Regions from separate parts of the Cellulophaga algicola DSM 14237 genome, predicted to be linked through region 2. Evidence: riboswitches for the same ligand, from Rfam matches in the RefSeq annotation. Region 2 holds a riboswitch; the other holds the start of a gene.
What was found. Region 2 has a riboswitch for thiamine pyrophosphate ahead of thiS (sulfur carrier protein ThiS). Riboswitches for the same ligand answer to the same signal wherever they lie in the genome.

Region 1: it holds a riboswitch for thiamine pyrophosphate, as region 2 does, so the genes downstream of both, thiD (bifunctional hydroxymethylpyrimidine kinase/phosphomethylpyrimidine kinase) here and thiS (sulfur carrier protein ThiS) in region 2, are expected to answer to the same signal.

The regions. Positions count from the first base shown of each region.
Region 1 covers NC_014934.1:1,409,425-1,412,846, reverse strand. The annotation lists gene CELAL_RS06050 (SulP family inorganic anion transporter) at 1-1,324, shown strand, start outside; gene thiD (bifunctional hydroxymethylpyrimidine kinase/phosphomethylpyrimidine kinase) at 1,331-2,143, opposite strand; TPP riboswitch at 2,201-2,293, opposite strand; gene CELAL_RS06040 (c-type cytochrome) at 2,311-2,790, opposite strand; gene CELAL_RS06035 (YheT family hydrolase) at 2,840-3,422, opposite strand, start outside.
Region 2 covers NC_014934.1:3,083,841-3,087,262, reverse strand. The annotation lists gene thiC (phosphomethylpyrimidine synthase ThiC) at 1-1,425, opposite strand, end outside; gene thiS (sulfur carrier protein ThiS) at 1,488-1,691, opposite strand; TPP riboswitch at 1,810-1,905, opposite strand; gene recQ (DNA helicase RecQ) at 2,061-3,422, opposite strand, start outside.

The DNA of each region.
Region 1 (3,422 bases), 1.7 Mb from region 2:
TGCAGTTATTTTAATGGGATTGATACAAATATTTGCAGGCGTTTTAAAATTAGGGCGCTTTGTCCGTTTAATTCCTCATTCTGTAATGATGGGATTTGTAAACGGTTTAGCTATCGTAATTTTTATGGCACAAGTTAAAATGTTTAGTCATAAAGTGCCCAATACAGATCCTGATGCTGTAGAGAAATATATGAGTGTTTTTATGTATGGTCCTGAATTATATCTAATGATTGGTTTGGTTCTTTTTACGATGGCTATCATTCATTTTTTACCCAAGTTAACTAAAAAGATTCCTGCAGCTTTAACGGCTATATTGATAACCACATTTGGTGCCATACTTTTAGATTTGGATGTAACTACAGTAGGTTCTTATATTAGAGAAGGTGGCGGAGAAGGTTTGAGTGGTGAGTTTCCAACCCCAAATAAAGAACTGTGGCAATTTTTGCCTTTCAATTTAGATACCTTAATGTTTATTCTGCCTTATGCTTTCTTAGCAGCCAGTGTTGGTTTGATTGAAAGTTTAATGACCTTAAATTTGGTCGATGAATTAACAGATAGTCGCGGTAGAGGTAATAAAGAGTGTGTTGCACAAGGTGTGGGTAACATTACTAGTGGTTTATTAGGAGGTACTGGAGGCTGTGGTATGATAGGCCAAACGGTAATTAATATTAATGCAAATGGAAGAGGAAGATTGTCTGGGATTGTAATGGCAGTGACCCTACTTTCTTTTATTTTATTTGCAGACACCTATATTGAACAAGTTCCAATAGCAGCTTTGATAGGAGTAATGTTCATGATGGTTATAGAAACTTTTGCTTGGTCTAGTTTTAGAATCTTGAAGAAGATTCCTAAATCAGATGCTTTTGTTTTAATTGCAGTATCTGCCATAACTGTATTTTTTGATTTAGCAATAGCCGTATTCATTGGTGTTATTATATCTGCCCTTGCTTTCTCTTGGGAAAATGCAAAGCGAATTCGTGCTAGAAAAAGTACAGATGATAATGGTATAAAAACCTATGAAATATTTGGTCCGTTGTTCTTTGGATCCACCACTGGGTTTACCGAAAAATTTGATGTAGCTAATGACCCTGAAGAGGTGGTTATAGATTTTAAAGACAGTCGTATTGCAGATATGTCTGGTATTGAAGCTATCAGTAAGCTATCAGAACGTTATAAAAATGCTGGCAAGAAATTACACTTAAAACATTTGAGTAAGGATTGCATTAAATTGTTAGCTATAGCAGATGATATTGTAGATGTGAATGTTTTAGAAGATCCTAAATATAAAGTAGTTGCAGATGGTTTTAATTATGATGATGAATAATAGCGACTACCAGAATTCATAAAAATGATGTAGCGGGCCATGACCTTTTCCAAGGGTGTGGCCCGCACTTTTTATAATAGCATGTTCTAAATATTTTTTACCTTTTTTTACGGCGTCTTCTAATGAATTTCCATGTGCTAAAAAAGCAGCAATCGCAGATGAAAGTGTGCAACCAGTGCCATGGGTGTTTTTAGAATCTACTTTTTTTGAGGCTAATTCTACTAGGCTGTCATTTTCAATGTTATAAAGCACATCTGTTAATATCTCTAAGTTTAAATGGCCGGCTTTTAATAAAATTGAGGTATGGTAGCGTTTGCCAAGTTCTTGAGCTAATTCTTTTAAATCTGATTTTTTAGTTATTTTTTTATCGAGTAGTAACTCGCATTCGGGAATATTTGGGGTAATTAATCGAGCTAAAGGAAAGAGCTCTTTTTTTAGACTAGTAATTGCATCAGTATGTAATAAAGAATCTCCAGAGCTTGCAACCATTACGGGGTCTATAACAATATTTTGTACGTGGTATTTTTTTAAACAGTGTGCTACAGTTTGTATTGTATTACTATTGTGAAGCATCCCGATTTTAACAGCATCCGTTCCAATATCATCAAGGATAGCTTCAATTTGTTTTTTTAGATGTAATGTGGGAATTGGGTGAATATCAAAAACACCAAGAGTGTTTTGTGCAGTGAGTGCCGTAATTGCAGAGGTGCCATAAGCACCACAAGCACTAATTGTTTTTAAATCTGCTTGTATGCCTGCTCCAGCTCCAGAGTCGCTACCAGCAATAGCCAATACGGTTTTAATTTTTTTTACAGTCATTTTGCGCTAAACTAAAGTCACAAAAGGAGCGGCTGCATAAATAACAGATGTGTTGTTATTAAGCAATACTCGTTTCCCTTCGTTGCAATTAAACAAATCAGGTTCAAAGGGTAATTTCTCAGCCCATGAAGAGCACCCCTAACGAACACGTAAAGCTACATGTATTATTATAAAGTTCTTAGATACTCTGCAATAGCTCTAGTATCTTCTTCAGATAGTTTACTGTCAAGCATTATAGCGTTGTTGTATTCTTTAAGCAATGCTTTTGCAATAGGGTCTTCTTTGATCATTTGCGTTGGGTTAATGATCATATTCATTACCCATGATGGATTTCTTCTTTCGTAAACACCAGATAAAGCAGGGCCTATTAAGCGTTGATTAGGCATATGACATGCAACACAAATTCCACCATATTTAGCTTCGCCTTTTGCAGCTAATTCAGTATCAATGTCTGCAGAGAATGAAATATTTTTAAAGGGACCTATGCCTTCATTATCCATGTCTACAGGAACTTCTGCGCTAGTAGCTTCTACTTTCTTTTCTGTTTTGGCACGGTTCATTTCGAAACCATCTTTTTTTTCTTCCTTTTTTTCGCCACAACTAGCTAAAAGTATTGATAATGCTAAAACGCCTACTATTTTTTTCATTTCTAAACAGAGTTAATTAAAGTACTAAGATAAGTATTCTAACTATTTATTAGAGTTCATTCAAGAAATTTAAACATCTTTTTTCAGTATAGGTGGTATTTTTTACGCCGTAAAAGCCCACATGGCCTCCAAAATTTGGGGTTTCTAAAAAAAGATTTTTATTTTCTTCTGCTTCGGTGTAAGGGTAGCATTCAGGTCCTAAGAAAGAATCGTTCTTGCTATTTATAATAAGTGTTGGAATTTTAATATTTGGTAAAAATGGCAGGCAACTAGATTTGGTGTAGTAATCTATAGCATCTGTAAAACCATGTGCTCTACTCGTATAAATATCATCTAAATCTTTTAATGTCTTAATGCTAGCAATATCTTTATCGGAAATTTCATTAGGGAAAAGTTCTTGCTTTACACGCAGCTTTTCTACCAAATGTTTTTTAAATCGTGCCGCATAGAGCCTATTTTTAGGTAGTAATAGTTGCTTTAAGGAGCTGTATAAATCACAGGGAACAGAAACAGCTACAGCCCCTTTAACGGCTTTAGGGATTTCGCGTTTTTCACCTAAATATTTTAAGGCTAAATTACCGCCAAGGCTAAAGCCTTTAATATAAATTTCATCATATGATTTGTTGGTTAAG
Region 2 (3,422 bases):
AAACCAGCCAATCATTGCAGCACCAATACCAGAAGTAATATGATCATAACCCGGAGCAATATCTGTAGTTAAGGGACCTAAAGTATAGAAAGGAGCTTCATCACAAAGTTCTATTTGTTTCTCCATATTTTCTTTAATCATATGCATTGGCACGTGACCAGGACCTTCTATAAAACATTGTACTTCGTGCTTACGTGCAATTTTAGTTAGTTCTCCCAATGTTTCTAGTTCCGCAAACTGCGCCTCATCATTAGCATCGGCAATAGAACCAGGACGTAAACCATCTCCTAAAGAAAAAGCTACATCATATTGTTTTAGTATTTCGCAAATATCTTCGAAATGTGTATACAAGAAACTTTCTTTATGATGCGCTAAACACCATTTTGCCATAATAGACCCACCACGAGAAACAATTCCTGTAACACGTTTAGCAGTCATGGGCACATAGCGTAAAAGAACACCCGCATGAATGGTAAAATAATCTACTCCTTGCTCTGCCTGCTCTATAAGTGTATCTCTAAAAATTTCCCATGTAAGGTCTTCCGCTACTCCGTTTACTTTTTCTAATGCTTGATAAATAGGCACCGTTCCTACAGGTACTGGAGAATTACGGATAATCCATTCCCGAGTTTCGTGTATATTTTGACCCGTAGATAAGTCCATAATATTATCTGCTCCCCAACGGCATGCCCAAACGGCTTTCTCTACTTCTTCCTCAATGGAAGAGGTTACGGCAGAATTACCAATATTGGCATTTATTTTTACCAAGAAGTTACGCCCTAATATCATGGGCTCTGCTTCTGGATGGTTAATATTTGAAGGGATTACGGCTCTACCTCTAGCGACTTCTTCACGAACAAATTCTGCTGTAATTTTATTAGGTATAGATGCTCCAAAATGTTCTCCTTTATGTTGTTTTGCTATCTCCGTCATTTCCTCCATACGTTGGTTCTCACGAATAGCAATATATTCCATCTCTGGAGTAATAATTCCCTTTTTTGCGTAGTGTAATTGGGTAACATTTTTACCATCCTGAGCACGCATTGGCTTCTTTAAAAGTGAAAAACGCATATGATCTAGGCTTTTGTCATTTAGCCGTTGGTTACAATACTCAGAAGTAAAGCTATTTAATTGCTGTACATCTCCACGGTCTAAAATCCATTGCTCACGGATTCTTTCAATACCTTGATGTACATTTATAGATTTATCTGGATCGGTATAAGGGCCAGAAGTATCATAAACTGTAACAGATTCATTTGGTGTAAGCTTGCCTGTAAGAGAATCTTTAGTATCACTCAGTGCAATTTCTCGCATGGCCACTTTTAATTGTGGATGCAATTTACCTGCTACATAAATCTTTTTTGAATTTGGAAAAGGTTGTGTCGTTAGCTTTTCGTTTTTTGGTGCGGTGTCTTTGCTTTTCATAAAGTGTGAGAATTTAGGTCTTCGTTATATAGGTAATAGAATCTAGTGTGTAGTTTTGCAGATTATCCGCCTTGTGTAGCCTTGATAATTAGAACTACGTCATTCTCGAAAAGAATTTCATACTTCCAGAAATCTTTAGAAATAACCATGCTATTAATAGCAACAGCAATACCATCTTGAGTGGCTTTGAGGTGATTAAGAAGGTGAATAACATTCGAATTTTCTTCGATGCCCATTCTTTTTTCGTTTACAACAATAGAAATCATGTACAGGATATTTTTAAATATGCTGTAAAATTTAAAAGCAGAGAATATTCTTTGAAAATATGATACGCTTTTAAGAACAAAGCGCACAATTATGAAAAGGTTGCAAACACCCATTTCAAGGTGTTTTTCAACTTTTCCCTTCGGCGGTACTAACCGCATCAGGTTCAAAGGGTATGTCTCAGTTCCAAAAATAGGAACACCCCTAAAGTTTACTCCGTAAAACTATAAAAAAACAATGGAACTAAAAGCTTAAATAGAAGATTTAATCTATAATTAATAAGAATTAACATTTTAGCAATATGCCTATAAAAAAATAACACTCCTAAAAAATAGGAGTGTTATTTAAAATTTTAAGTATAAAATGAATGCTTAATTGGCTACTTCACTAATAAATTTGATGCGATACAATCTAAGATCCTCATCTTCATAATCGCCATCAAACTCTTTTAAGGCTAAATCTATGTTATCAGAATCTGCTTCTAAAAAGTAGTCATGCAGTTCTTCTTGCTGATCTTCATCTAGTACATCATCTACCCAATAGGTAATATTTAGTTTGGTACCACTATACACAATTTGTTCCATCTCTTTTATCAACTCAGGAATAGCGATTCCTTTTGCCGAAGCAATATCATCTAAAGGTAGTTTACGATCTACATTCTGGATGATATACAATTTTAAAGCAGAATTGGCTCCTGTACTCTTAACGATTAAATCATCAGGGCGAGTAATATCATTCTCCTCGACATATTTTTTAATAAAATCTACAAAAGGCTTTCCGTATTTTTTTGCTTTACCTTCTCCTACTCCATGAATATTTACAAGTTCTTCTAAAGTTATAGGATACTTTAGCGCCATATCTTGTAAAGATGGATCTTGGAAAATAACAAAAGGAGGGACTTCTAATTTCTGACCTTGCTTCTTTCTAAGATCTTTTAACACTTTAAGCAAAGCTTCATCTGTTACGCCACCACTACTTTTTGCGGCACTAACAATAGCATCATCTGCTGCTTGATTGTACACATGATCCTTCGTCATCATAAAAGAAACTGGATTTTTTGCAAATTCTGCCCCTTTAGGTGTCACATGTAGTATTCCGTATTGCTCAATTTCTTTACGCAAATACCCAGCTACCAAACCTTGGCGCACTAATGCCATCCAATGTTCTTTGTCTCTATCGTCTCCTATACCAAAAAATGGTTTTTCATCTGTCTTATGTGAAGCGATAATAGCATTTACTTTTCCTGTAAGTACTTTTACGATTTCTTTAGATTTAAATTTTTCCATGGTACCCTGTACCACTTGAATCACTTTAACCAAATCATCTTTAGCTTCTTCTTTCTGTTTCGGATTTTTTGTATTGTCATCCATTAGAGCTCCATCTCCTGTCACATCATCAAAATGTTCCCCAAAATAATGCAGAATAAACTTTCTCCTAGACATAGAAGTTTCTGCATAAGCTACCATTTCTTGTAACAATGCATTACCAATCTCCTGTTCGGCAACAGGTTTTCCAGACATAAATTTTTCTAACTTCTCAATATCTTTATAAGAATAAAAAGCCAAGCAATGACCTTCACCACCATCTCTACCTGCTCTACCCGTTTCCTGGTAATAACTTTCTATACTTTTAGGAATATCATGGTGAATAACAAACCTAACATCTGGTTTATCTATCCCCATACCGAAAGCAATGGTTGCCACCACAACATCTACACCCTCCATCAAGAACAT